Regions from separate parts of the Haloechinothrix sp. LS1_15 genome, predicted to be linked through region 2. Evidence: riboswitches for the same ligand, from Rfam matches in the RefSeq annotation. Region 2 holds a riboswitch; the other holds the start of a gene.
What was found. A riboswitch is a leader RNA that binds a small molecule or an ion and turns the genes downstream of it on or off. The one in region 2 is predicted to bind glycine.

Region 1 (14,829 bases), on a different contig from region 2:
GCGGCGGCCGCCGCCGCGCCGTCGAGCCCGTCGAGCGCGATGCGGGGCACGCCGGGAGCGAGGCGATCGAGTACCGCACCGGTACGGACCGCGGTCCACGCGTCGGGTGCCCGGCCGGTCTGCACCAGCACGTCGGCGAACTCCGCCTGCGCGGTCAGCACTTGCGCCAGCGTGCGCTCGTCGTCGGGGCCTGCCCCGAGGTGCCGGTCGGCGAGTAGCTCGTCACCGGTGGCGTCGGCCAACCAGCTGGACAGCTCCACGGTCGACAGCACTCCCTCGATCCACACGCGCTCGCTGACCGGGTGGTCATTGACCAGCACGTGCTCGATCGCGTAGCAGACCGGCTCCGGCTCGATTCCCTCGTCGAGCCGCACCACGATGCGGGACACGTCCGGCCTGGCCGAGAGCGTGTACAGCAGTGTGAGGAGGTCCTCTCGGAGGGTGCACGACACGCAACCGTGGGCGAGCTCGAGGACGCTGAGCCGGTCCCGCGAGCCGAGCTGGAGCGTTCTGCGGACGACTCCCTGGTCCACGTCCCGCAGACTGTGATGGATCACGGCGGTACGGGGCATGACGCGGAACGCGTCGGCGAGCCGCGCGTTGGCATCCGGCGCGGCCCCGGAGATCAGGATCACGGGGATACGGATCTGTTCGGACACGACATCCTTCTTCGAGCTTCTTCGGCGGAGATCTTGCGGCCTGGGGCAAGGGCGTGACGGGATGTCCCATCGCTCACCCGGCACGGCATGTACACTATTGAAAACGATAGTCGATTGCAAGAAAGGGGAGGCCGTGTCGTCCGTGTGTCAAGTCACCGGGCGTAAGCCCGGGTACGGCAAGCGGGTCTCGCACTCGCACAAGCGCACCTCGCGACGCTGGGATCCGAACATCCAGTCGCGCCGTTACTGGTTGCCCAGCGAGGGCAGGTGGATCCGGCTGCGGGTGTCGGCGAAGGGCATCAAGACGATCGACAAACGCGGGATCGAGGCCGTGGTGGCTCAGCTCCGCGCCGAGGGAGTGAGGGTGTAGATGGCGCGCAACGAGGTACGCCCGGTGATCAAGTTGCGTTCCACGGCTGGCACCGGTGTCACCTACGTGACCCGCAAGAACCGGCGCAACGACCCGGATCGCATGGTTCTTCGCAAGTACGACCCGGTGGTGCGCAGGCACGTGGATTTCAAGGAGGAGCGCTGATGGCCAAGAAGTCGAAGATCGCCGCCAACAACCGGCGTGCGGAGATCGTAGCCCGCCATGCCGAGCGGCGCAGGGAACTCAAGGCGATCATCTCCTCGCCCTGGTCGAGCCCGGAGGCCACCGCCGCTGCCGTCTCGGAGTTGCAGCGGATGCCGCGGGATGCCAGCCCCACCCGGCTGCGCCGCCGTGACGCGGTGGACGGCAGGCCGCGCGGCCACCTCCGCAAGTTCGGGTTGTCCCGCATCCGGCTGCGGGAGATGGCCCACCGGGGCGAGCTGCCCGGGGTGCACAAGTCCAGCTGGTGAGCCGCGGGCACGGGACAGCGACGAGAACGGGAAGCGAGGCGAGGATGGCAACGAACCCGGCACGGAGGCCGGTCAGGCGCAAGCGCAACGTGCTGCACCAGCGGGGGATCACGCGGGTGGACTGGAAGGATGTGGAGCTGCTTCGGACCTTCATCTCCGATCGCGGCAAGATCCGGGCACGCCGGGTCACCGGGTTGACGCCGCAGCAGCAGCGGCAGGTGGCAACGGCGATCAAGAATGCCAGGGAGATGGCGCTGCTGCCGTACCCGGCGGCCCGCACACGCGGCTCGGGGTGAGCGCGCGGGCCTGACCAGCCAGGCACCCTGGCCGTGCCGTGCGGTGGCTCACGCTGCATGCTGGAAGGCATGGCAGAGCATCATTACCTGGCCGGCCTCGACCTGACCGGCCGACGGGTCGTGGTCGTCGGCGGGGGAACGGTCGCTCAGCGGCGGCTTCCGCGGTTGATCGGTGCCGGCGCCAGGGTCGAGCTCATCGCACCCGAGACCACGCCTGCGGTCAGTGCCATGGCCGAGGCAGGGGAGCTCACCTGGCACCGGCGCCGCTACATCCGTGGTGATCTCGACGGAGCGTGGTACGCGCTGGCGTGCACCGACGCTGGGGAGATCAATGCGGCGGTGTGCGCCGACGCGGAGGAAGCCAGGGTGTTCTGCGTACGGGCGGACGCGGGGGAGCGGGGCAGCGCGGTGACGCCCGCCACCGGTGATATCAACGGCCTGCTGGTCGGTGTGCTCTCCGGTGGCGAGCCGTTGCGGTCGGCCGCGGTGCGGGACGCCGTCATCGAGGCGTTGCGCGAGGGGAAGATCCCCGATACGGGTGAGCCAGCGCCCACCGGGGAACGTGGCTCGGTCGCGCTCGTGGGTGGCGGACCCGGTGACCCGGAGCTGATCACGGTCGCGGGGCGCAAGTTGCTCGCCCGCGCCGATGTCGTGATCGCCGACCGGCTCGCCCCGCGTGAGCTGCTGGACGACCTCCCACCGCACGTCGAGGTCATGGATGCGGCCAAGATCCCGTACGGCAGGGCCGCCAGCCAGGATGTGATCAACTCCACGCTGATCGAGCGGGCGAGGGAGGGCAAGTTCGTCGTGCGCCTCAAGGGCGGCGACCCGTACGTGTTCGGCAGGGGTTTCGAGGAGATACTGGCCTGCGCGCAGGCTGGCGTGCCTGTCTCGACGGTTCCGGGCATCACCAGCGCGTTCTCCGCGCCCGCTTTCGCCGACGTGCCGGTGACTCACCGCGGGGTGGCCCACGAGGTGGTGGTCGTATCCGGCCACGTCGCTCCCTTGGACGAACAGTCGCTGACGGACTGGGACGCGCTCGCCCGGTTGCGGGGCACGATCGTGCTGATGATGGGGGTGGAGCGGATCCGGCTGTTCGCCGACGCCCTGCTGTCGGGCGGCAGGCCGGATGACACCCCCGTGGCGGTGGTGCAGGAGGGCGGCACCCGCCGCGAGCGGGTGCTTCGCTCGACGCTGAAGGCCGTCGCCGATGACATCGCCGCCGAGGGGATCCGGCCGCCCGCGGTCGTCGTGATCGGGCCGGTGGCCGGCCTCTACACCGGCATGCGCGAGGCGGCGCCCGAGTAGCACCGGGCGATGAAGTTCACGATCGTGTCGGTGAGCCTGCCCGGATCGAGGCGCAACTCCACCGGGCTGCGGGCTTGGACGAACTCGGCGGCTGGGATGTCACGAGCCAGCGTGTCGGCATCGCCGAAGGGATGGACTGGATCGCCAGCGTGCCCGATGACCAGGGTGGGTGGTGCGATCTCGCGGCGTAGGCCGCGCGGCGGTGCCAACCTGCCGAACATCAGACCGTGCAGCACCGCCGCCATCGGTTCCGGTCGCTGGCTGAGCGTATCGGTGATGACGTCGACCCACTGGTTGCCGTGCGGCACCAGGGACGCCACTCCCGCCACGGCGCGCACGACCGCGGGGGTGAACCGGGCGGCGAACAGTAGCGGGGGAAACGCCAGCAGGCCCGCGAATACCGCGTTGTCCAGTACGGGCATCTCGACCACCAGGCCACGCAACCGGTCCGGCGCCCGCACCGCGACCTCCAACGCCACGTTGGCGCCGAGCGACGTGCCACCGACCACGGCGGTGCCCGCGCCGAGATGGTCGAGCAGCGCCAGTACCTGGCCCGCGTAGGTGGTCATCGAGTACCGCCAGGATTCCGCAGGGCGGTCGGAATCACCGTGCCCGAGCAGGTCAAGGGTGACCACACGGAAACCACGCCCCGCGAGATCCTCGGCGAGCGGCTTGTGCATCCTGCGGCTCATCAGCAGGCCGTGCGTGAGAACTACCAGCGATTCACCCGCGCCGTACTCCGTATAGGCCAACCGGAATCCGTCGTGATAGAAGGATCCGGCGAGCTCGAAAGGGCCGCCGACCGCCGGGCTGGCCGGTCGTGGCCGCTCCGGTGCCGTCGCACTGATGAGTGCCTGCATGCTCGACTCCACTCTCGTGCCACTCCGCTGGCCGATAGCGGTTGCTCCGCCCGCACGTATGGTACGGGGTTGGTCGACCGGTAGCCGGATGCGCGAGGATGGTCGACATGATCGAGAACCTGGACGAACTCGTCGCGCTGCGGGTGGAGCGGACCGGGCATGTCGCCGAGGTCACCATGCTCGGGCCCGGCAAGGGCAACGCCATGGGCCCCGACTTCTGGCGCGAGCTCCCGCAGGTGTTCACCGCGCTCGGCGAAGACCCCGAGGTCAGGGCCATCGTGCTCACCGGAAGTGGTGAACATTTCTCCTACGGCCTCGACTTGCAGGCGATCATGCCCCAGTGGTCGGCGTACCTCGCCGGTGACGCGCTGGCCGGACCGCGAACCCAGCTGCTCGACGAGATCCGGCGGATGCAGGGCGCGGTCAACGCGATCGCGGAGACGCGCAAACCGGTGATCGCCGCGGTGTCCGGCTGGTGTATCGGTGGCGGCATCGACGTGATCACCGCCACCGATGTGCGTCTCGCCTCCGCCGACGCCCGGTTCAGCGTGCGGGAAGTCAAGGTGGCGATCGTGGCTGATCTGGGCACCCTGCAACGGCTGTCGGCCATCGTGGGGGAGGGCCACGCGCGCGAGCTCGCTTTCACCGGCAAGGACATCGATGCTGCGCGTGCCGAGCGGATCGGCCTGGTCAACGACGTCTACCCCGATCAGGCCGCGATGCTGGAGGCCGCGAGGGAGTTGGCGGCCGACATCGCGGCGAACCCGCCACTGGTGGTCCAGGGGACCAAGGAAGTACTCGGCGCAAACTCCGCGTCCCAGGTGGCGGCGGGGCTGCGCTACGTGTCCGCGTGGAACGCGGCGTTCTTGCCGAGTAACGACCTGGCCGAGGCGGTGCAGGCCTTCCTGGAACGCCGGCCGCCCGAGTTCCGTGGCGAGTAGCCGGTCCGCCGCGGCGGCGGTGAGGCTCACCACCGTGTATCGCGCTCGCCACAGGGGCGTGCGATATCACACGGGCGGCTATTCTCCGGGGGGCGTCGACGATCGTATGGTGATCGCGTGAGCACGTCCCCCGGAACGGGGCAGGCAGCGTCGTCCCTGCTTCGCCAGGCGATCACCGTCCCCAACGCGCTCTCGGTCGTGCGCCTGGGGCTGGTCCCGGTGTTCCTCTGGCTGTTGCTGGGCCCTCGGCACGACGAGCTGGCGATCGTCGTGTTGGCGTTCGCGGGCTTCAGCGACTGGCTGGACGGCAAGCTGGCGCGGTGGCTGAACCAGACCAGCAGGCTCGGGGAGCTGCTCGACCCGGCCGCCGACCGGCTCTATATCCTGGCCACCCTATTGGCGTTCCTGTACCGCGAGATCCTGCCGTGGTGGGTGATCGCGGTACTGGTCGGCCGCGAGATCGTGGTGGCGGTTTCGGTGTTGGTGATCAGGAGCCGCGGCTACCAGTTCCCCGGGGTCAGCTACATTGGCAAGGGCGCGACGTTCGTGCTGATGTACGCTTTCCCGCTGCTGCTGCTGATCCAGGGAGATTCGGTGGTCGCGGAGATCGCGCGCCCCGTCGCGTACGCGCTCATGATGTGGGGTGGCGTGCTCTACGTCTGGTCGGGCGTGTTGTACGTGCTCCAGACGATCCTCGCGGTCCGGCAGGCGCGCCGTGGCGCCACGGGCGGGGGTGGGAGACTGGCGCAGCCACGCAGGCCGAACACAACGAGAAGAGAAAGGGGAACGAGACGTGTCCGTTCCTGAGGAACTGCACTACACCGAAGAGCACGAGTGGGTGGAAACGCGCGACTCGGGAGTCGTACGCGTGGGCATCACCGAGTACGCCCAGCAGCAGCTCGGTGACGTGGTCTTCGTGGACCTGCCGGAGGTCGGCAAGACCCTCAGCTCGGGCGAGGTGTTCGGCGAGGTCGAATCGACCAAGAGTGTCTCGGAACTGTTCGCGCCGGTGGCTGGCGAGGTGACCGCGATCAACGAGGCGGTCTCGGACTCTCCCGACCTGATCAACGAGGATCCGTACGGCACGGGATGGCTGATCGAGATCACCCCCAGCGACCAGTCGAGCATCGACGGCCTGCTCAACGCCGACTCCTACGCGCAACTGATCTCGGAGTGACCCCGGGGGTTTCTCCCGGGGCGCACCCGGGGTAACCACTGCGTACTCGCCGACCGGCCGGACTCGATCAGGGAGTCTCGGTCACACGATGGAGGCGAACGCGGTAGGTTGGCAGGAACCCGAGGAGAAACGGGCGCCACGGGCTCGGGCGCTGACACCACGGCGGGCGCCGTCGTGGTCCGGTGCGCGCAGGCCCGCTGGCACCGTCGAGGCAAGCTAGAGGCAAGGCACGACGACACCACCGTGTAAGGAGACCTCAGGTGAGTACGAACGACGGCCCCGGCGTTCCCCCGGAGCAGTCTCCGGAAAGGACGTCCGTCTTCCGGGCCGACTTCCTGTCGGAAGCCGAGGGGCAGGAACAGCCTGCCCAAGAGGAGGCGTCGGCCGCGGGAGTCGAGGCGCTCCCGGCCGGAGCAGCGCTGCTGGTGGTCAAGCGCGGTCCGAACGCCGGTTCCCGATTCCTGCTCGACAGGGACACCACCAGCGCCGGTCGCCACCCCGACAGCGACATCTTCCTGGACGACGTCACGGTTTCGCGTAGGCACGCGGAGTTCCGTCGCGAGGGCGGTGAGTTCGTGGTCATCGACGTGGGCAGCCTCAACGGCACCTACGTCAACCGCGAGCCCGTCGACCAGGCCGTCCTCGCCGGTGGCGACGAGGTGCAGATCGGCAAGTTCCGGCTGGTGTTCCTCACGGCCGCGTCGGCGGGAGGGCACACCGGTCAGTGACGGCCGAGCGCGGACGAGCTTGCGGGAGGAGGAAGCCGTGACGGCTGCCGGGGGCCAGGCACGCGACGGGCTCAGCATCGGGGCCGTTCTGGCCCAGCTGCGTCCGGAGTTCCCCGACGTCACGATCTCCAAGATCCGGTTCCTTGAGTCGGAAGGGCTGGTCCGCCCCGCACGAACGGCTGCTGGATACCGGCAGTTCAGCGGGGCTGATGTGGAGCGGTTGCGGTTCGTGCTCGCCGCCCAGCGGGATCACTACCTTCCGTTGCGGGTCATCAGGGAGCAGCTCGACGCGATCGACCGTGGCCTGGAACCGTCGACTCCGACACCTCGCCTGCCCCGGCAACTGGCTTCGCTACCCGGTGAGGGTGACGGGGTACCGACGGCGGACGACTTCGCCTCGCCGAGGGAAGTCCGGCTCACCAAGGAGGAGCTGCTGTCGGAGGCGGGTATCGATGAGGGGATGCTGGCCGAACTTGAGCGGTACGGTCTGATCACACCGGGGATGGCGGGTTTCTACGACCAGGACGCCGTGCATATCGCGCGGACGGTGAGGTCGTTGACGGGCTACGGGATCGAGCCTCGTCACCTGCGGGCGTTCCGTTCGTCGGCCGATCGCGAGGTAGGGTTGCTCGAGCAAGTTGTCACGCCGGTGTCGCGGCACCGGGACACCGAGGCGCGGGCACGTGCCGACGAGGTGGTACGTGAGCTCGCCGCGCTGTCGGTCACGCTGCACACCTTGCTGGTCAAGTCGGGGATCAAGAAGGTAACCGGAGCCTAGAAGTACCGGAGCCCAGAAGTTCAGTACGACACGGTCCCGCCGAGGCCGGTGTGCCCGTCACCCGTATCCCGGTCAACGGTGGCACAATCGAGCATCGAACAGGACACAGGCGGTTTCGTGCCGGGTGGAACCCTTCATGTCGGAGAGTTTGGCGCTTACGCTGTGCCTAGTGGCGCTATGGCGAGTAGCGTCGACGGTAGCGGTGCGGCAAGCGCGCGATAGGAGCTTCGGCCGGCGCACGACACAGGGAGGCGAGGCCCGATGAGCGAGATGCACGTCGTGGGTGTTCGGGTCGAACTGCCCAATAATCAACCGATCTTGTTGCTGCGCGAGAGCGAGGGGGAGCGTTACCTGCCGATCTGGATCGGGTCGGTGGAGGCCACCGCGATCGCGCTGGAGCAGCAGGGGGTGCGTCCGGCTCGCCCACTCACTCACGACCTGCTCAAGGAAGTCATCGGGGCCCTCGGGAAGCAGCTCGAACAGGTAGTGATCACGGACCTGAAGGAGGGCACCTTCTTCGCCGAGCTGGTGTTCCACGGTGACGTGCGCGTGTCGGCCCGGCCCAGCGACTCGGTGGCACTGGCGCTGCGTGCGGGAGTGCCGATCCACGCGGCCGAGTCGGTGCTCGACGAGGCAGGTCTGCTCATCCCGGACGAGCAGGAGGACGAGGTCGAGAAGTTCCGGGAGTTCCTCGACTCGGTGTCACCGGAGGACTTCCGCGGCGCCGACACCTGACGAACAGCAGGTGCCTGCCGAGCTTGTCGAGCACAGTTCCGGTCCCCGAAATCCCCGGTGCGGCTCAACATGAACTTGAGGTTGAACCGCGCGTCCCGTTGACCGTCCTCGCCCGCGGGCATACTCTGCAAGCAGGTGAATCGCGTGCGTGTGATTCGGTGCCGCCCGCCTCGTCCTCGGGGGTGGCGGTCTCGTTCGTCGGCCACTTCGGGCCGGGCGAGGGGAGGTATTCGTGGTCGAGGAGAGGCCTAGCCACGGGGCGGGGAACGAGCAGGGCGAGCTGTTCCCGGACGAATCCCTGCCGGACGAGCTCGTCGGCTACCGGGGTGCCGCCGCCTGCCAGATCGCCGGCATCACGTACCGCCAACTCGACTACTGGGCTCGGACCGGACTGATCGGTCCCAGCATCCGCACCGCGCACGGCTCCGGGTCCCAGCGGCTGTACTCGTTCAAGGACATCCTCGTCCTCAAGATCATCAAGCGGCTGCTGGACACCGGCATCTCGCTGCAGAACATCCGGCTCGCGGTCGAACACCTTCGCGAACGCGGTGTGCGCGATCTCGCGCGCGTGACATTGTTCTCAGACGGCACCACGGTATACGAGTGCACCTCTCCCGAGGAGATCGTGGACCTGCTGCAGGGTGGTCAGGGTGTCTTCGGGATCGCCGTCAGCGGGGCCATGCAGGAGATTTCCGGTACGATTCACGAGTTCCCCGCCGAGCGCGCTGACGGCGGCGAGGTCAAGAGCCCGGTGCCGGACGAGCTGTCACAACGACGACAAGCGCGCCGTACCGGTTGAACGACGGGGCGTCTGTCGGACACGATAGAGTGGAAGGCCGCAGACGCTTGTAGCCTCGCGGGAGAGTTCGGGCGACGTGTCGCCGCCCGGCGCCGAAGGAGCAACTCCTCCCCGGAACCTCTCAGGCACCAGGACCGCGAGTGCGAGTTGCCGCTGGAAAGAGGGTCATAGCGGGCACCGCCCGTCGACCCCGCCGAAGGTGCAAGCCCGGTACGCCGGGTGAACCTCTCAGGCGCCCGTGGGACGGGCATAGACAGTGGGGAGGGCCGCAGCAAGGTAGTGCACCCGTGCCGCGAACCCGATCCCCGGAGGCAATGCATGGCTACAGAGCGTCATCCCCAGCAGCCGATCTCGTTGTCGGCGCTCGAGCACGGCACACCGTTCGCCGAGCGGCACATCGGACCCGGCCGCGAGGAGCTCGAGCGCATGCTCGAGGTGATCGGTGTCGGGTCGCTCGATGAGCTCACCCGGCGCGCCGTCCCGGAGTCGATCCTGGATAGCGAGGCGGCCGCGGATTCACTGGATCTCCCGCTACCTGCCACCGAGGCGCAGGCGCTCGCCGAGCTGCGCGGGCTGGCGGGCCGGAACCGGCTCAACACCCAGATGATCGGTCTCGGCTATCACGGGACGATCACTCCGCCGGTGATCCGCCGCAATATCCTGGAGAACCCCGCCTGGTACACCGCGTACACGCCGTACCAGCCGGAGATCTCCCAGGGGCGGCTCGAGGCACTGCTGAACTTCCAGACGATGATCGCCGACCTGACCGGTCTGCCGATCGCGAACGCCTCGATGCTGGACGAATCGACCGCGGCTGCCGAGGCCATGACCCTGGTGCGGCGTTCGAGCAAGGCTCGCTCGAACCGGTTCATCATCGATTCCGACACGCTCCCGCAGACGATCGCGGTGCTGGAGACCCGGGCGGAGCCACTCGGCATCGAGATCGTGCTCGCCGACGTGTCCGCCGGTCTCGAGGCCGCCGGGGCGGACGATGCCTTCGGTGTCCTGCTGTCTTACCCCGGGACTTCCGGGCAGGTCCGCAACGACGAGGCGGTGATCGGCCAGGCGGCCGAGCTGGGGATCGCCACAGTCGTCGCCGCGGACCCGCTGGCGCTGACGCTGTTGCGTGCGCCGGGGGAGATGGGTGCCGACGTCGTGGTCGGTTCGGCGCAGCGGTTCGGGGTACCGATGGGCTTCGGTGGGCCGCACGCCGGGTACATGGCGGTGCGCAACGGCCTGGAGCGGCACCTGCCGGGACGTCTGGTGGGGGTCAGCGTGGACGCTGACGGCTCGCGGGCGTACCGGCTCGCGCTGCAGACGCGCGAGCAACACATCCGGCGGGAGAAGGCCACCTCCAACATCTGCACCGCGCAGGTGCTGCTCGCGGTGATCGCTTCGGCCTATGCCGTGTACCACGGCCCCGAAGGACTGCGCGCCATCGCGACGCGGGTGCATCGGATGTCCACCGTGCTGGCCGCGGGCCTGACCGAGGCGGGCGTAGAGGTGGTGCACCAGCGGTTCTTCGACACGGTGCGTGCCAAGGTGCCCGGTCGAGCGGCCTCGGTCGTCGAGGCGGCACGGGGGCTCGGCATCAACCTCCTGCAGGTTGACGACGACCACGTCGGCATCACCTGCGACGAGACCACCACCCGCGACCATCTGTCGCTGGTGTGGAAGGCGTTCGGCCTGTCGGTGTCGGACATGGACACGCTGGACGCGGAAACCGCCAACGCGCTGCCCGGCGAGCTGGAACGCACCAGCGAGTTCCTCACCCACCCGGTGTTTTCCACCTACCGTTCGGAAACGGCGCTGCTGCGTTACCTGCGCAGGCTGGCCGATGCGGATGTGGCGCTCGATCGCAGCATGATCCCGCTGGGATCGTGCACGATGAAACTCAACGCCACCGCCGAGATGGAACCGATCACATGGCCGGAGTTCGCCGAGTTGCACCCGTTCGCGCCGGTCGAGGACGCGGCGGGCATCCTGCGCGTGATCGCGGACCTGGAGCGCTGGCTGGCACAGATCACCGGCTACGACGCGGTGTCACTGCAGCCGAACGCCGGTAGTCAGGGCGAGTTCGCCGGATTGCTGGCCATTCGTGCTTACCACCGCGAGCGTGGCGAGCCCGGTAGGGACGTGTGCCTCATCCCGTCGAGTGCGCACGGTACGAACGCCGCCAGCGCGGTGATGGCTGGGATGCGCGTGGTCGTGGTCAAGTGCGACGAGCAGGGCAACATCGACCTGGACCACCTGCGTAAGGTCGCGGAGGACCACCGAGACGACCTCGCCGCGATCATGATCACCTACCCGTCCACCCACGGGGTGTACGAGGACACCGTGCAGCAGGTGTGCGGCATCGTGCACGACGCGGGTGGCCAGGTGTACGTCGACGGCGCCAACCTGAACGCACTGATCGGGCTGGCACGCTTCGGCAAGTTCGGTGCCGACGTGTCCCACCTGAACCTGCACAAAACCTTCTGCATCCCGCACGGCGGTGGCGGACCCGGCGTCGGCCCGATCGGCGTGCGCGCGCACCTGGCGCCGTTCCTGCCTAACCACCCGCTGCAGCCAACGGCCGGTCCCGCCACCGGGGTGGGCCCGATCAGTGCCGCACCCTGGGGTAGCGCGTCGATCCTGCCGATCTCGTGGGCGTATGTCCGCATGATGGGCAGGGAAGGGCTGACCAAGGCCACGCTGACCGCGGTGGCCGCGGCGAACTACGTCGCCCGCAGGCTGCACGAGTACTACCCGGTGCTGTACTCGGGCAACGACGGGTTGGTCGCCCACGAGTGCATCCTGGATCTGCGTGGCATCAGCAAGAACACCGGTGTCACGGTGGACGACGTCGCCAAGCGGCTCGCCGACTACGGGCTGCACGCGCCGACCATGTCGTTCCCGGTGGCCGGAACGCTCATGGTCGAGCCAACCGAGAGCGAGGACCTCGCGGAGCTGGACCGATTCTGCGAAGCCATGATCGCCATTCGGGGCGAGATCGATCGGGTGGCCTCGGGTGAGTGGCCGCTCGACGACAGCCCGTTGCGCAACGCCCCGCATACGGCGCGGTGCATCGCGGGCGAGTGGGACCGGCCGTACACCCGTGAGGAGGCGGTGTTCCCCGCGGGTAACCCGGCGCACAAGGTGTGGCCACCGGTTCGCAGGATCGACCAGGCAGGCGGCGACCGGAACCTGGTGTGTTCCTGCCCGCCGATCGAGGCTTACTCGAGCTAGCCCCCGGCCCGGGGTCCGCGCGGTCGGGGCGGGGACCCCGGGCTCTGTCAGGGTGCACTGTCAGGTGCCCGCCCCCGGTAGGTGCCGCCGTCGCCTGGCGCGCAGCGGTACGATCGCCACCGCTGAGGCGGCGAGCAGGGTGGTCATCAGCAGGAACGGGCCCGAGATGCCGACAACGGCGGACAGACCACCTGCCGCGGCTGGGGCCGCGCCCTGCGCGATGCGGTTACCGGTGATGCGCAGCGCGAGCGCGGTGGAGCGCAGCGTGCTCGGTGCCTGCTGCACGACCCAAGTCATGGTCAGTGGTTGGCCGAGCCCGAGGGTCATGCCGAGCACCGTCATCAGCAGGGCCAGCACGACGGGATCGCCGATCACCACGATGCCGAGCACCACCAGGGCGCTGACGGCGGCGTTCACGGTCAGCAGCAGCAACCGTTCGATATGCCGGAGCAGTACCGGGATGAGCAGTCGGGACAGGAACGAGAATCCCGCGCGGGTGGCGAGCAGCGCCCCGACGACGGTGGGGGAGAGACCGTGGTGCTCGCCGACCACCGGCATGTAGGCGACCAGCAGGTCGACCGTGGCCATCACGCTGAAGCTGACGAAGATGGCTACCGAGAGCTGGGGGTTGCCGAGCATGCCAAGTGCCGAGCCTCGCCCGGCTTGCGAGGTTGTGCCCTGCTCATCCGCCGAGCCGAACGTCCGATCCCGCAAGGCAGCCACCATCAGCCCGTAGAACAGCACGATCAGCACGGAGATCCCGGCACCGACCCAGAACGCGCCGGTGGTGGTGCGCAGCAGTTCGCTGTCGCGGCCGTCGATGACCCAGCCTCCCAGTAGCGGCCCGATCAACTGGCCGAGTGAGGCCGCCGCGGTGAACAACCCGAAGTTGCGGTCGTGCTCCCCAGGCCGTGACAGGTCGGTCACCACGGACTGCGCGGCGACCATGAGCGCGAGCTGCCCGATGCCGAGGGCCGCGTTGAACAGCGCCATCGCGAGCACCGAGCCGGCGTGTGCCAGCAGGGCGGAAGCGGCGGCCATCACGATGCCCCCGCCGAGCAGTAGTAGCGGGGCGCGTCCGCGATCCGACCAGCGACCCATCGGGATGGCCAGGAAGATGGGCAGCAACGCGCTGGAGGCGGCGACCAGGCCGACGGCGTTGGCGTCGCCACCCAGCGCGAGCACGCGGTACGAGGCCGCTGGCCGGTTGAGGAACATGGCCACGTGCACCGCGAGTGTGCCCAACAGCAGCAGTGCCAGCGCGGTGAACGGTGTCCAGCGCGCCCGCGGGTGGGTTCCGGCTGCTGATCCCATCAGCCCCGTTGTTCGGCGGTTCGGGGACGGATCGGCATGGTGGGAGTGCTCACAATCCCGATCGTCTCGTGAGACAAGCGAACGACCCGCGACCCCCGGTAGTTTCGGTGTGGTCGGTCACGCCACATGTGGCCTGCGGGAAAGGAGCGCGAATGATTCCACAGGTGACCCTCCGACCGGGGGTGTCGATGCCGCAACTCGGGTACGGGGTCTTCCAGATCGCGGCCGAGGAGACGGCTCCCTGCGTGGAGGCCGCACTGGAGGCCGGTTACCGCAGCATCGACACAGCCGCGATCTACGGTAACGAAGCCGAGGTCGGCAAGGCGGTACAGGCGGTGCAGGGACGCGGCATCGACCGGGGCGAGCTGTTCATCACCACCAAGCTGTGGAACGCTGACCAGGGATACGACGCGACGTTGGCCGCCTTCGACGCCAGCCTCGCCGCACTCGGCACCGACTACGTGGACCTGTACCTGATTCACTGGCCGGTACCGGCGCACGACCGCTACGTGGCGACGTGGCGCGCGATGGAGCGGCTGCACGCGGATGGGCGCGTGCGGGCGATCGGTGTGTCGAACTTCCACATCTCTCACCTGCAGCGGCTGATGGACGAGACCCAGGTCGTACCCGCGGTGAACCAGATCGAACTGCATCCGAACCTGGCTCAGCGCGGGCTCCGCGAGTTCCACGCCGAGCACGGCATCGTGACCGAGGCCTGGAGCCCGCTGGCGCAGGGTGGCCTGCTCGGTGACCCGGTCGTGACGGATCTGGCGCAGCAGCACGGTAAGACCCCGGCCCAGGTCGTGCTGCGGTGGCACATCCAGCTCGGCAACGTGGTCATCCCGAAGTCGGTGACCAGGCAGCGCATCGTGGAGAACATCGACGTGTTCGACTTCGCGCTGTCCGCCGAGGAGCTCGCCCGGATCGACGCGCTGGATAGCGGCGCCCGCATCGGACCGGATCCGGATACGTTCAACCGGCTGTGACGGTCATCGCGGCGGCGGGTTCCGCCCGGCAGGGCACAGGGAGCGTCGCGGATTCAGTCCGTTGGCTCCCACGCGGTTCGCCGTTCGGCGTCGAGGGCGAACTGCTGGAACTGCTGGGCGGCCCGTTGCTGCATGTCGTCGACACCGGGACCCGTGATGCGCACCAGCGGGTAGCTGTCG
Region 2 (14,829 bases):
CCACGGTATCCACGCTTACCTACGACTCGGGCAACTACGAGGCGGCCACCGAGCGCGCCAAGGAGCTGTTCGGCTACGACGCGCTGCGGGCCGAGCAGGCCGAGCGGCGGCGGCGTGGTGACGCGGTGCAGCTCGGCATCGGTATCTCCACTTACACCGAGATGTGCGGGCTCGCGCCCTCCCGGGTGCTCGGCTCGCTGTCCTACGGCGCGGGCGGCTGGGAGCACGGCGCGATCCGGATGCTGCCCACCGGCAAGGTCGAGGTGATCACCGGCAGCTCCCCGCATGGTCAGGGGCACGAGACGGCGTGGAGCCAGATCGTCGCCGATCGGCTCGGGGTGCCGTTCGAGCACATCGAGATCCTGCACGGGGACACCCAGTCCTCGCCGAAAGGTATGGACACGTACGGTTCGCGGTCGTTGACCGTGGGTGCCATGGCTGTGCTGCAGGCGGCGGACAAGGTGATCGCCAAGGCACGCAAGGTCGCCGCGCACATGATGGAATGTGCCGAGGACGACGTGGAGTTCGCCGACGGTCGGTTCACCGTGCGGGGCACCGGCACCGCCACCACCATCCAGGAAGTGGCGCAGGCGGTGTTCGCCGCGCACGACCTGCCCGAGGGAGTGGAGCCGTCGCTGGACTCGGAGGCGACGTTCGACCCGGAGAACTTCTCCTTCCCACACGGCACCCACCTGTGCGCGGCCGAAGTGGACACCGAGACCGGCCGGGTACGGCTGCGCTCGTACGTCTGTGTCGACGACGTGGGCAACGTGGTCAACCCGATGATCGTGGAGGGGCAGGTTCAGGGCGGCCTGGCGCAGGGTATCGCCCAGGCACTGTTCGAGGAAGCCACCTACGACGAGTCGGGAACGCTGGCCAGCGGGACGCTGGCGGATTACCTGGTGCCGTCGGCGGCCGACCTGCCGTCGTTTATCACCGACCGCACCGAGACACCGGCAACGACCAACCCGCTCGGCGTCAAGGGGGTCGGTGAGGCGGGCACCATCGCCTCCACCCCGGCCGTTGTGAACGCCATTGTGGACGCAGTGCGACACAGGGGTGTTACCGACATCCAGATGCCGTGCACCCCGATGCGGGTATGGCAGGCCATCCACGGAGGTGAGCGATGATCCCGGCAGCGTTCGACTACGAGGCGCCGACCACGGTCGACGAGGCAGTGCGGATCCTGGCCGAATCCGACGACGAAGTCTCCATCCTGGCTGGCGGGCACAGCCTGCTTCCGGTGCTGCGGATGCGCCTGGCAGCGCCTGCCAAGCTGGTCGATCTGGGCAGGATCAGCGAGCTGCGTGGTGTCCGCGAAGACGGTGGCATGCTCGTCATCGGGGCGATGACCACCCACTACGAGGTGCAACGTGATCCGCTGATCGGCGAGCACGCCAAGCTGCTCGTGATGGCCACTGACACGGTGGCCGACCCGCAGGTGCGGCATCGCGGCACCTTCGGCGGGTCGCTGGCGCACGCGGACCCGGCAGGTGACCTGGCCGCACCGGTGCTGGCGCTGGACGCTGAGATGGTCGTCGCTGGGCCGCGGGGCAGGCGGACGATTCCGGCCGCGGAGTTCTTCGTGGACTACTTCACCACGGCGATGGCCGCCGACGAACTGCTGTGCGAGGTTCGGGTACCGAAGTACACCGGTTGGCACGCCCACTACGAGAAGTTCAACCGCGTCGCTCAGGCGTGGTCGATCGTGGGGGTGGCCGCCGCGGTGCGTACCGAGGGCCACATGATCGCCGAAGCCCGCGTGGGGCTGACGAACATGTCCTCGGTTCCGGTGCGGGCACGCGCTGTCGAGCAGGCACTCGTCGGGCGGGAGGCCACTCCGGAGGCGATCAGGGACGCCGCCGAGCACGCGGTGGAAGGCACCAGCCCTACGGCGGATGCCAATGCCGATGTCGCCTACCGCAGGCACCTCGCCAAGGTGCTCACCTCCCGCGCGATCAGCGCGGCGGCAGGTAGCTGACTCGAGGGGAGCTGAACGTGACGTCCGTGCCGTCTAGAGCGCTGAATGTCACGTTCAGCTCCCCCACCCACGCAGGAAGGAGGGCCGCCTGTGCGGCTTGACCACGAGTTCACCGTGCCCGCGCCGGTCGACGAGGTTTGGCAGGCGCTGCTCGATCCAGAGCGGGTGGCACCGTGCATGCCGGGGGCCACGCTCACCGGCGTCGACGGTGACGAGTTCAGCGCGACCATGAAGGTCAAGCTGGGACCGGTCTCGCTGCAGTACAAGGGCACGGGTGCGTTCACGGACAAAGACGAGGCAGCACGGCGGCTCGTGATCAAAGCCTCCGGCAAGGACACCCGTGGCGCGGGCACCGCCTCGGCCGAGGTCGCCGTGACCCTCACCGAGGGCAGTGACGTTGACGGCGAGACCAGGGGCACCGTCGCCACCGATCTGACCGTCACCGGCAGGCCCGCCCAGTTCGGCCGCGGCATGATCTCCGAGGTCGGCGGCAGGTTGCTCGGTGACTTCGCGGACTGCCTCGGGCAACGCCTCGGCGGCGCCTCCGAGGGACCCGGCACCGCGACCGGCTCACACGGCGGCGCCGCGGGCGCTGTCGGCAGTGGCGCCGCCGGCGCGTCCCATGCCGCTGGGCAGGCGGGCGGCGGGCAGGACGAGACCGAGCCGATCAACCTGCTGGAGGTCGCCGGCACCCCGGTGCTCAAGCGTGCGCTGCCGGCGCTGGCCGTCCTCGTGGTGGCTGCCGCGGTGGGGCTGGCGGTCGCCTGGATCGTGCGTTCCCGGCGCGAGTGACACGCGCCACGCAGGGGTGGCACGCTCGCGTGACGTGCGCGGCCGGGTGTGTCCCAACCAACGAATGGCGGGATCGCGGTGGACTGCGTTGTGGTGAGCGCGTAAGTTAGTGATCGACCACAACTGGATACCAGGGCCGTACGAGCCGGAGCGGGAGAGTTCTCGCCGATCAGGCGGGGCGCCGAAGGAGCAAGTTTCCCCACCAAACTCTCAGGCACCCGATACCGCTTCGGGCCAGGCCACTCTGGAAAGCAGGCGCGTCGCGCGCCTCACCCACGGTGCAAGCCTCGACGGCGTGATCCGTACCGGCCATGCCGGGTAGCGGCGCCGCAGGTGAAGCTCTCAGGTTCATGACAGAGGGGGAGTTCCGCACAGCACGGACTGAAGGGAGCTCCCTATGCGCATTCTCGGAAACCGTCTCAGCTTGGTCCGCGACCTGGCTCATCGTTTGTCATCGCCCCGTTGAGGAGGTCTGGCGTGGCTACCCCTTCCCCCTTGCACGAGGTGCACAGCGAGCTGGGTGCGTCGTTCACCGATTTCGCTGGCTGGACCATGCCCGTGCGCTACAGCAGTGAGCTCGCCGAGCATCACGCCGTGCGGCAGGCCGCTGGCTTGTTCGACCTGTCGCACATGGCCGAGATCGAGGTCCGCGGGCCGCAGGCGGCGGACATGCTGGACTACGCGTTCGTCGGTAACCTGGCGAACGTGAAGGTCGGGCGCGCCCGCTACAGCATGCTGTGCAACACGGCAGGCGGGGTGCTCGACGACCTCGTTACCTACCGGCTGGCCGACGACCGCTACCTCGTCGTGGCCAACGCCGCCAACGCCGAGGTGGTCACCACGGCGCTGACCGAGCGAGCCGCCTCGTTCGACGTGGCGGTCGCGGGACGCTCCACCGAGTACGCGCTGCTCGCGGTCCAAGGTCCCGCCGCCGCCGAGATCGTTCGCGCGGTCAGCGACGCCGACCTGGATTCGCTGCGGTACTACGCGAGCATGGACGCCACGGTCGCCGGCACCGATCTCCTGCTCGCCCGCACCGGCTACACCGGCGAGGACGGCTTCGAGCTGTACTGCGCGCCTGGCGAGGCGCCCGCGCTGTGGCGTGCGTTGACCGACGCCGGGCAGCAGCACGGCCTACTCCCGGCCGGGCTGGCCTGCCGGGACACGCTGCGCCTCGAGGCGGGCATGCCGCTGTACGGCAACGAGCTCTCGGAGTACATCACCCCCTTCGACGCTGGTCTCGGCCGGTTGGTGAAGTTCGACAAACCCAGCGATTTCGTGGGCCGCGACGCGCTGGCCGCGCGCGCCGAGGCCGAGGCACGGCAGGTTCTTGTCGGGTTGACCGGCACCGGCAAGCGCGCGCCGCGCTCGGGCTACGCCGTGGTCGAGCCGTCCGGCGGGGCCTCGATCGGGGAAGTGACCAGCGGGGCGCTGTCGCCCACCCTCGGCTACCCCATCGCCATGGCTTACGTCCCTACCGAGTACAGCGAGTCGGGAACCGAGCTGGCGGTCGATATCAGAGGCAAGAGTGCGCCTGTGGAGGTTGTCACACTGCCCTTCTACCGTCGATCGTGAGCGCAGGAGGCCGCAGGCGCACGCAGGCCAAAGGGCTGCAGAACCGTCAACAACCGCAGAACCGATCGAGGAGTAGAGGTCGACAAGCATGAACTCGTTTGATGCACAGCTGGCCACCGTGGACCCGGAGGTCGCCGCGGCGATCGATGCCGAGCTGACCCGCCAGCAGACCACGCTGGAGATGATCGCCTCGGAGAACTTCGCGCCGGTCGGGGTGCTCGAGGCCCAGGGTTCGGTGCTGACCAACAAGTACGCGGAGGGCTACCCCGGCAGGCGGTACTACGGGGGTTGCGAACACGTCGACGTCGTGGAGCAGCTGGCAATCGATCGGGTGAAGGAGCTGTTCGGCGCGGAGCACGCCAACGTGCAGCCGCACTCGGGTGCGCAGGCCAACGCCGCCGCCATGGCCGCGGTACTGGATCCGGGTGACACGATCATGGGCCTCGACCTGGCGCACGGTGGTCACCTCACGCACGGCATGAAAATCAACTTCTCCGGCAGGCTCTACAACGTGGTGGCCTACCAGGTGGAGAAGGAGACCGGTCGCATCGACATGGATGAGGTCGCGCGGCTGGCCAGGGAACACCGCCCGAAGATGATCATCGCGGGCTGGTCGGCCTACCCGCGCCAGCTGGACTTCGCCGAGTTCCGCCGGATCGCCGATGAGATCGATGCCTACCTGCTTGTCGACATGGCACACTTCGCCGGTCTGGTGGCCGCTGGACTGCACCCCAACCCGGTGCCGCACGCCCACCTGGTGACCACCACGACTCACAAGACGCTCGGCGGCCCGCGAGGCGGCGTCATCCTTTCCGTGCAGGACCTGGCCAAGAAGATCAATTCCACGGTGTTCCCGGGCCAGCAGGGTGGACCGCTGGAGCACGTCATCGCGGCGAAGGCGGTCGGCTTCAAGATCGCCGCCAGCGAGGAGTTCCGGGAGCGCCAGCAGCGGGTCCTCGACGGCGCGCGTATCCTCGCCGAGCGGCTGTCGGCCAAGGACTGCGCCGAGGCGGGCGTCAAGGTGCTCTCCGGCGGTACCGACGTCCACCTCGTGCTCGTCGACCTGGTGGCCTCCGAGCTGGACGGCAAGAACGCCGAGGACCGGCTGCACTCGATCGGGATCACCGTCAACCGCAACGCGGTGCCGTTCGACCCGCGTCCGCCGATGGTCACCTCCGGGCTGCGGATCGGCACCCCCGCCCTGGCGGCCCGGGGCTTCGGTGAGGAAGACTTCACCGAGGTGTCCGACATCATCGCCACGGCTTTGCACCGTGACTTCGACGACGCGATCCGACAGTCGCTTGCCGAGCGGGTCGAGCTGCTGGCCAAGAAGCACCCGCTGTACCCGGACCTGAGGTAGATCCCTGGCAGGTCCCCGCTATGTCCCTGGAGGTTGTCAACCGTGAGTGTCGCGCCTGAGGGCCGGAAGATGCTGCGTCTCGAGGTCCGCAACGCCCAGACGCCGATCGAGCGGAAACCCTCGTGGATCAAGACCAGGGCGCGCATGGGCCCGGAGTACCAGGAACTCAAGGGGCTGGTGCGGCGTGAGGGCCTGAATACGGTGTGCGAGGAGGCAGGCTGTCCCAACATCTACGAGTGTTGGGAAGACAGGGAGGCCACCTTCCTCATCGGCGGGGACCAGTGCACCCGGCGGTGCGATTTCTGCCAGATCGACACTGGCAAGCCCGCCGAGCTGGACACCACGGAGCCACGCCGCGTCGCCGAGAGCGTGCAGGCCATGGGGCTGCGCTACTCCACGGTGACCGGCGTCGCCCGGGACGATCTGGCCGACGGTGGGGCGTGGCTGTACGCCGAGACGGTTCGACAGATCCACGAACTCAACCCGGGCACCGGGGTGGAGCTGCTGATCCCGGACTTCAACGCCAATCCGGAGCAGCTCGCGGAGGTGTTCTCCGCGGAGCCGGAGGTGCTGGCGCACAACACCGAGACGGTGCCACGGATCTTCCGGTCGATCCGGCCGGGTTTCCGGTACGACCGGTCGCTGTCGGTACTGACCGCCGCCCGCGAGGCGGGTCTGGTGACCAAGTCGAACCTGATCCTCGGTATGGGCGAGACGCCGGACGAGGTGGAGCCCGCGCTGCGGGACCTGTACGAGGCGGGCTGCGAGATCGTTACGATCACCCAGTACCTACGCCCCTCGGCGCGGCACCATCCGGTGGACCGGTGGGTCAAGCCCGAGGAGTTCGTCGAGCACACCGAGGCCGCGGAGCGGATCGGCTTCGCGGGCGTCATGGCAGGTCCGTTGGTGCGCTCGTCCTACCGCGCGGGCAAGCTCTACGCCCAGACCAAGCACCACCGGGGCGAGCCGCTGCCGGAGAACCTGCGGCACCTGGCCTCGGCCGGTCCCGCCGCGCAGGAAGCCCGCAGCCTGCTCGGCCAGTCGTAGGTGGGCCTCGGCCCCGCCGGGCGGCGGGGTAGTCGGTGCGTTTAGACTGGAAAGTGGGCCCCGCGCGGCGTCCATCCTGTGAACCTCCCCAGGGCCGGAAGGCAGCAAGGATAAGCAGGCTCTGACGGGTGCGCGGGGTCCTCCTTATGCTGTCTTCCACCCCGCCGCGGTATCCGGCGGCACGCGAGCCGGTATCTTGGCGGCGTGGCTCTCGCGCTATACCGCAAGTACCGCCCGGCGACTTTCGGGGAGGTCGTCGGACAGGATCACGTGACGGTCCCGCTGCGGGCGGCGCTCGCCGCGGGGCGGATCAATCACGCGTATCTGTTCTCCGGGCCCCGTGGTTGCGGCAAGACATCGTCGGCGCGCATCATGGCGCGCTCGCTGAACTGCGCCAACGGGCCGACCGACGAACCCTGTGGTGAGTGTGATTCCTGTGTGAACCTGGCCCCTGAGGGGGCGGGCAGCGTCGACGTGATCGAGCTGGACGCCGCCAGCCACGGTGGTGTGGACGACGCGCGGGAGTTGCGTGACCGCGCTTTCTACGCGCCCGCCGAGTCACGGTACCGGGTGTTCGTGATCGATGAGGCGCACATGGTCACCCCGCAGGGCTTCAACGCCCTGCTCAAGATCGTGGAGGAGCCGCCGGAGCACCTGATCTTCATCTTCGCCACGACCGAACCTGACAAGGTGCTGACCACCATCCGGTCGCGGACCCACCACTACCCGTTCCGACTGGTGCCGCCCGGCGCGATGCGCGAGCTGCTCGAACGCAATGTGGCCGAGGAGGGCGCCACCGTCGAGCCCGCGGTGTACCCGCTGGTGGTCCGTGCGGGCGGTGGATCGGCACGTGACGCGCAGTCGGTGATGGACCAGCTGCTCGCCGGGGCGGGCCCGGATGGGGTGACCTACGAGCGAGCCGTCGCGCTGCTGGGGTTCACCGACGCCTCGCTGCTCGACGAGATGATCGATGGTCTGGCTTCCGGGGACGCCTCCGCCGTGTTCGGTACCGTCGAGCGGCTCACCGAGGCTGGGCACGACCCGAGGAGGTTCGCGACCGACCTGCTGCTGCGGTTGCGCGATCTGGTGCTGCTGCGGTCGGTGCCCGATGCCGGTGAGCAGGGACTGGTCGCGGCTCCCGAGGAGGAGCTGACCAGAATGGCCGCACAGGCCGAGCGCATCGGCCCAGCCACCCTCACCCGGTACGCCGAGACCATCCACAATGGCCTTCGCGAGATGCGCGGCGCGACCGCTCCGCGGCTGCTGCTCGAGTTGCTCTGCGCGCGCATGATGCTGCCAGCCGCGGCGTCCGACGAGGAGGGCGCCGTGCTGCAGCGGCTGGAGCGGCTGGAACGCCGTATCGCCGCCGGGACGAGCACGGCCCCGGCCGAGCAAACCCCGCCTGAGCAAGCCTCACGCTGGCAGCCCCCGCACGGGCGGGAAGAGGCGGATGTGCAGGCCGAAAGGACCGTGCGGGCCGAGCCCTCCCTGCAGCGGTCCGCGGCGGAACAGGAGCAGCCACCCGCGCCGGAACCGGAACCGGCACAGCCCGCCGAGGAGCCGGAACGGCCTGCCTGGGAGGGCGAGCAGGCTGCCCCTGCGCCCTCGGGTCAGGGCAACGCCCCTGGCAGCATCGATGCGGCAGCGCTGCGCGGTATCTGGTCGCAGCTGCTGGCCGCGGTGCGCGCCAGCAGCAGGAGCACCGAGGCGATGTTGACCAACGCCACGGTGCACAGCGTCGACGGGAGCTCGGTCGTGCTCTCGCACACGGCCGAACCCCTGGCGCGCCGGTTGTCCGAGCCGCGCAACGCCGAAGCCATCGCTGAGGCGCTGCACCAGGTGCTCGGTGGCCAGTGGCAGGTCAGCTGCGTACACGCCGGATCGGCACCGCAGGGTGGTGGGAAGCAGCGAACGTCGGCGCAGCCACGGCCCGCGCAGCAGCCCAGCCGGTCCCAGGGACCGCAGCCCGACAAGGCACCCCAGCCGGGGGCGGGCAGCGAGCGAGGCCACGCTCCGGATGCGGGCGATCCCGGGCAGTCGGAGGCACCACCTTCCGGTAATCCAGGACACCCCCCGAGGCAGGTCGCCGAAGCGGCTGGTGATCACATGCCGGTGGCCGAGGACGACATCCCCCCGCCCCCGGAACCACCCGAGGAGGTCGACCCTGGGCAGGCAGACGGTGGCGAACCAGGTGGCCCAGGCGGCCCAGCCGGGACCGGTGGTGCCGCCGGTGCCGCCGGTGCCGCCGCGTCGGCGCACCGGCTGCTGTCCGAGCACCTCGGGGCTCGGCCGCTGGAGTAGTCGGGGCGGCTCCGCTCGGGAACCGGCCGTTAGGCTGGACGCAGGGCAGACGGACGTGCGAGCAAGCGAGACAACGGCGACAGAATCGAGGCGTCATCATGGTGCAGCCAGGCGGTGGAATGCCGGACATGCAGCAGATCCTGCAGCAGGCACAGCAGATGCAGGAGCAGCTGCAGCACGCGCAGGCCGAGCTCGCGGAGACCGAGGTGACCGGTTCATCGGGTGGCGGCATGGTGCAGGCCGTGGTCACCGGCGGGCTGGAGCTCAAGAGCCTGACCATCGATCCGAGCGTGGTTGACCCGAACGACACCGAGACCCTCGCCGACCTGGTCGTCGCCGCGGTGCGGGACGGCATGTCGGCCGCGCAGAAGGTTACCGAGGAGAAGCTGGGGCCGCTGGCCGGTGGCCTCGGTGGCGGCATGGATCTGGGCGGTCTCGCCGGGCCGGGTGGCGATCCCGGCCTTCCTGGTTCGTCCAGGTAATCCGCCGGTAGAGCGGAGCGGACAGTGTACGAGGGCGTCGTCCAGGACCTGATCGACGAGCTGGGCAGGCTGCCCGGGGTCGGGCCGAAGAGCGCGCAGCGAATCGCGTTCCACCTGCTCAGCTCGGATCCGGCCGACATCACCCGGCTCGCCGACGTGCTTGGCAAGGTCGCCAAGGGCGTGCAGTTCTGCGAGACCTGCGGCAATGTCGCCGAACGTGAGCAGTGCCGGATCTGCCGCGACGAGCGCAGGGAAGTCGGCGTCATCTGCGTGGTAGAGGAACCCAAGGACGTGCTCGCGGTGGAGCGCACCAGGGAGTTCAAGGGCCGCTACCACGTGCTCGGCGGTGCGCTGGATCCGCTCTCCGGTGTCGGGCCTGATCAGCTCCGCATGCGGGAACTCCTGGCGCGGATCTCCTCGGACGAGGTGACCGAGGTCATCATCGCCACCGACCCCAATACCGAGGGGGAGGCCACCGCGACGTACCTCGTGCGGGTTCTGCGCGATTTCCCCGGGCTGCGGGTCACCCGCCTGGCCTCCGGGCTGCCGATGGGCGGGGACCTGGAGTTCGCCGACGAGCTCACGCTCGGTCGCGCGTTGTCGGGCCGCCGCACGCTGTAGCGCGTTGCGGGCGGTGGCCTGCCTGCTTCCCAGTTACGAGTATCCAGGATTCCCGCGCGCAACCCGACTATGGTATGCCCATTCCGGACAGCGGCACGGTTGTGCCACTCCGTAGCCGGATCGTGACCTCAAGTGGTTAACTGAACGAACGGTTAGCGCTAGTGTCTGCGCCGATGAATACGTTCCCCGCGCCCGATCGGCACGGGAACTCGACGTACAAGGGGTGCAGACATGCTCCACACGCGGGCAACGTGGCTGGGCCGTACGGCCCTGATCGGGCTGGTCGGTGCGCTGGCCGCTTCGCTGGCCGGTTGCGAATCCGAGCGTGATGCCGCCGGGGGCGACCGGGGTGAGACCGAGCCGTTCGTGTTCGGCGTGCCGACCGACGCCCGGACCCTCGATCCGATCTTCACCACCGACGGTGAGACCTTCCGAGTGACCCGGCAGATCTACGACACGCTGCTGGACCACGAACCCGGCGGTAAGGAGATCGTTGGCGGGCTGGCCGAGGACTGGGAGTCCTCAGACGATGGTCTGGAGTGGACCTTCCACCTCAGGGAAGGGGTGACCTTCCACGACGGGGAGGAGCTCGACGGCGAGGCCGTCTGCGCCAACTTCGATCGGTGGCACAACTTCTCCGGCGCATACCAGGACACCAACTTCACGTATTACTGGCAGAACATGTTCGGCGGCTTCGCCGAGAACGAGGAAGGCGTGGAGACCGGGGAGAAGTACCGGTCGTGCAGCGCCGACGGGTTGACCGTGACGATCGAGGTCGCCGAGCCCTCGGCGAACTATCCTGGCGCGTTCAGCATGGCCACCTTCGGCATCGTCAGCCCTGCCAGCCTGGAGGAGATCAGCGACGACGAGATCACCAGCGCAGACTCCCCCTTCCCCGACTACACGCAGGGTCCCGGCGTGTTGGCCGGAACCGGCCCGTTCGCCATCGGCGATTGGGACCACGGCGCGCAGGAGCTCACCCTCGAGCGATTCGACGACTACTGGGGCGAGCCCGCCCAGGTCAGCACGCTGATCTTCAAGACGATCTCGGAGGAAACGGCACGACGCCAGGCGCTGGAGGCCGGCGACATCGACGGCTACGACCTCGCCGCCCCGGGAGACGTCACGCCGCTGGAAGACAACGGGTTCCAGGTTCCGACACGCGACGTGTTCAACATCCTGTACCTCGCGTTCCAGCAGGAAACCACGTCCGAGTTCGCCGACATCGAGGTGCGGCAGGCGCTGGCGCACGCCGTCGACCGGCAGCGGATCGTGGACACCATCCTCCCAGAGGGTGGCGAGGTGGCCACGCAGTTCATGCCGCCAACGGTCGACGGGTGGTCGGAAGACGTCACCACCTACGACTACGACCCCGAGCTCGCCGAGCAGATGCTCGCCGATGCCGGAGTGGACGGGTTGACGGTCGACTTCTGCTACGTCACCGACACCTCCCGTCCGTACATGCCCGCGGTGCGCGACATCTTCGAGATCATCGAAGGCGACCTGGAGTCGGTGGGGTTGTCCATCGATCCGGTGCCGATGGAATGGGACCAGTACATCCCGGCGACCAACAGCGGCCAGTGCAGTCTGTACCTGCTCGGCTGGACCGGCGACTTCAACGAGGGCTACAACTTCCTCGGCACCTGGTTCGACCGGCCGAGCGACGAGTGGGGATTCCACAACGAGGAGATCTTCGATCTGCTCGGCGAGATCGACCGCACTCCTGACCCCGATGACCGGGTCGGCCTGCTGGCCGAAGCCAACGAGCTGATCATGGACTTCCTGCCGGGCCTGCCGATCTCCAGCTCACCGCCGTCCATCGCGTTCGCGCCCGACGTCGAGCCGATGGACGTGTCCCCGCTGACGCAGGAGAGGTTCGAGGACGTCGGTTTCGTCGAGGAGTAACCCCCTCCCTGCCGGGGTGCGCCGCGGCCAACGAGGCGGCGCGCCCCGACAGGGCACGCGTGGAAAGGCACGAGAACCAACGTGCTCCGCTACACCATCAAGCGACTGGCCCAGCTGGTTCCCGCGCTGTTCGGGCTATCCATACTGCTGTTCTTCTGGCTGCGGTTACTGCCCGGCGGCCCGGAGAACACGCTGCTGCCGGACGACGCCACCGCCGAGCAGCGGGAGGCACTGCGGGAATCGCTCGGGCTGAACGAGCCGATCATCGTCCAGTACGGGCTGTTCCTGCAGCGGCTCGCCCAGTTCGACTTCGGCAACTCGCTGCAGACCGGCAGGCCCGTGATGCAGGAATTCACCACGCGATTCCCGGCAACGGCCGAGCTTGCGCTCACCGCGATGCTGATCGCGGTATGCGTCGGTATCCCGCTCGGCTACTTCGCCGCCCGCAGGCGGGGGAGCCTGCTCGATTCCGGTGCGGTCGCCGGGTCGCTGCTCGGCATCTGCATCCCGGTGTTCTTCCTCGCCGCGATGCTCAAGGTCGTTTTCGCCGAGAAGCTCGGCCTGCTGCCGTCGGCGTTTCGCATGAGCCCCGGGCTGCACTACACCGAGGTCACCGGGTTCCGCGTGCTGGACAGCGTGCTCACCGGGGAGTTCGATGTCACCGTCAACGCGATCAGCCACCTGGTGCTGCCCGGCTTGGCGCTGTCGTCCATCCCGCTGGCCGTTATCACGCGCATGACCAGGGCGAGCGTGCTCGAGGTACTCAGCCAGGATTACGTGCGCACCGCCGAGTCGAAAGGGCTGCGGCCCCATGTGGTGCGTGGGCGGCACGTGCTGCGCAACGCCATGCTCCCGGTGATCACCGCGATCGGGTTGCTGGTCGGTAGCCTGCTCGCCGGGGCGGTGCTGACCGAGAGCGTGTTCGCCTTCGGCGGCATCGGATCGTTCATCTACGAATCCACCCAGCAGCGGGACTACCCGGCGATCCTCGGCTTCTTGATGCTTATCGCGGTGATCTACGTCGTGGTCAATCTGCTGGTCGATCTGTCCTACACGCTGTTCGACCCGAGGGTGCGGGTGCGCTGATGGTGACGGAGATCAACGGGAAACCGGGCGGCACGGTAGGCAAGGCCGACAAGGTCGACCGGCTCGCGGAGCTGTCCGCCCGGCACGACAGCGATGCCGAGGGCGGGAGCCTGCTCCGAGAGGCGTTCGGCAGGCTGCGTCGCAGCCCGATGGCGATCACCGGCGCGGCCATCATCGGTACGTTCGTCATCGTCGCGCTGCTGGCTCCGTTCGTGGTGCCGTACGACCCGGCGGCGCAGCTCTGGGGCAGGGAGGTACAACCGAACCACAACGTCTTCGTCGGGCCAAGGGCCGAGAACTGGTTCGGCCTCGACCACCTCGGCAGGGATCAGTTCTCCAGGATGCTCGTCGGCGCTCAGAACTCGCTGTTGGTCGGGGTGATAGCCACACTGCTCGGTTTCAGCGCGGGGGCGCTGCTCGGCGGGCTGGCCGGGGCCGCGGTTGGCCTCGGTGGTGCCTGGGGACGGCGCCTGGACACCGTCATCATGCGCTTCGTCGACATGATGCTGGCGATCCCCTCGCTGCTGATCGCGGTGAGCATCGCCGCGATCCTCGGGCCGAGCCTGACCACGGTGATGGTGGCGGTCGGAGTGGCACAGATACCGATTTTCGCCAGGTTGCTGCGTGGCTCCATGCTGGCGCAGTCCCATGCGGACTACGTGCTTGCCGCCACAGCGCTCGGCGTGCGCAGGCGCCGGATCGTGCTGGGGCACGTACTGCCGAACTCGCTCGGCCCGGTCATCGTGCAGGCCACGCTCACACTGGCCACGGCCATCATCGAAGCCGCGGCGCTATCCTACCTCGGGTTCGGTAACCCGGACCCGGCCACACCGGACTGGGGGGCGATGCTCGCCGACGCCCAGCGATTCCTGGTCGGCGCGCCCAGTCTGGCGGTCTACCCGGCCGTGGCCATCATCATCACTGCCCTCGGCTTCACCCTGCTCGGTGAAGCGATGCGGGAGTCACTGGACCCGAAGTTGCGGAAGTGATCACATGCCGTTGCTCGCCGTGGACAACCTCTCGGTCACCTTTACCGCGCAGGGCAAGCGCCCGGTGCGCGCGGTGGACGGCGTGTCGTTCTCGCTGGCCGAAGGCAGCGTCGCGGGCCTGGTCGGTGAATCGGGCTGCGGCAAGAGCGTGAGCTCGCTAGCGCTGCTCGGGTTGCTGCCGCGCCGCGGCGTGCGGGTCGGCGGCACAGCCACATTCGACGGCACCGACCTGTTGCGGCTGCCGCCCAAGCGTATGCGTGAGATACGGGGCAGTGAGCTCGCTATGATCTTCCAGGACCCGCTGTCCTCCCTCAACCCGGTGGTGCCGATCGGTAGGCAGATCACCGAGACGCTGGCGCGTCACCGCCGAATGCGGGGCTCGGCGGCCCGGAAGCGGGCGGCCGAGCTGCTGGAGCGGGTGGGGATTCCCGACCCCGCGGCACGCCTGCGTGACTACCCCCATCAACTCTCGGGCGGGATGCGGCAGCGCGCGCTGATCGCCATGGCCGTGGCGTGCGCACCGCGCTTGCTGATCGCCGACGAGCCAACCACGGCGCTGGATGTGACCATCCAGGCGCAGATCCTCGACCTGCTCGGTGAGCTGGTCCGGTCCGAGGGCACCGCGCTGCTGCTGATCACCCACGATCTGGGGGTGGTCGCTGGCCTCTGTGACACCGTCACCGTGCTGTA

Region 1: it holds a riboswitch for glycine, as region 2 does, so the genes downstream of both, gcvP (aminomethyl-transferring glycine dehydrogenase) here and gcvT (glycine cleavage system aminomethyltransferase GcvT) in region 2, are expected to answer to the same signal.

What each region holds. Positions count from the first base shown of each region.
Region 1 covers NZ_WBXM01000018.1:16,943-31,771, forward strand. Annotated here, with positions in the region: gene mrf (ribosome hibernation factor-recruiting GTPase MRF) at 1-659, opposite strand, end outside; gene rpmB (50S ribosomal protein L28) at 793-1,029, shown strand; gene rpmG (50S ribosomal protein L33) at 1,030-1,194, shown strand; gene rpsN (30S ribosomal protein S14) at 1,194-1,499, shown strand; gene rpsR (30S ribosomal protein S18) at 1,544-1,795, shown strand; gene cobA (uroporphyrinogen-III C-methyltransferase) at 1,865-3,103, shown strand; gene F8178_RS19420 (alpha/beta fold hydrolase) at 3,070-3,963, opposite strand; gene F8178_RS19425 (crotonase/enoyl-CoA hydratase family protein) at 4,062-4,904, shown strand; gene F8178_RS19430 (CDP-alcohol phosphatidyltransferase family protein) at 5,022-5,711, shown strand; gene gcvH (glycine cleavage system protein GcvH) at 5,698-6,081, shown strand; gene garA (glycogen accumulation regulator GarA) at 6,342-6,809, shown strand; gene F8178_RS19445 (MerR family transcriptional regulator) at 6,847-7,587, shown strand; gene F8178_RS19450 (bifunctional nuclease family protein) at 7,849-8,322, shown strand; gene F8178_RS19455 (MerR family transcriptional regulator) at 8,555-9,121, shown strand; glycine riboswitch at 9,170-9,268, shown strand; gene gcvP (aminomethyl-transferring glycine dehydrogenase) at 9,440-12,349, shown strand; gene F8178_RS19465 (MFS transporter) at 12,410-13,663, opposite strand; gene F8178_RS19470 (aldo/keto reductase) at 13,816-14,649, shown strand; gene F8178_RS19475 (hypothetical protein) at 14,703-14,829, opposite strand, start outside.
Region 2 covers NZ_WBXM01000001.1:446,586-461,414, forward strand. Annotated here, with positions in the region: gene F8178_RS02140 (xanthine dehydrogenase family protein molybdopterin-binding subunit) at 1-1,130, shown strand, start outside; gene F8178_RS02145 (xanthine dehydrogenase family protein subunit M) at 1,127-1,981, shown strand; gene F8178_RS02150 (SRPBCC family protein) at 2,072-2,773, shown strand; glycine riboswitch at 2,915-3,010, shown strand; gene gcvT (glycine cleavage system aminomethyltransferase GcvT) at 3,251-4,348, shown strand; gene glyA (serine hydroxymethyltransferase) at 4,437-5,708, shown strand; gene lipA (lipoyl synthase) at 5,751-6,755, shown strand; RNA gene ffs (signal recognition particle sRNA small type) at 6,808-6,902, shown strand; gene F8178_RS02175 (DNA polymerase III subunit gamma and tau) at 6,960-9,056, shown strand; gene F8178_RS02180 (YbaB/EbfC family nucleoid-associated protein) at 9,155-9,538, shown strand; gene recR (recombination mediator RecR) at 9,563-10,159, shown strand; gene F8178_RS02190 (ABC transporter substrate-binding protein) at 10,391-12,064, shown strand; gene F8178_RS02195 (ABC transporter permease) at 12,146-13,150, shown strand; gene F8178_RS02200 (ABC transporter permease) at 13,150-14,139, shown strand; gene F8178_RS02205 (ABC transporter ATP-binding protein) at 14,144-14,829, shown strand, end outside.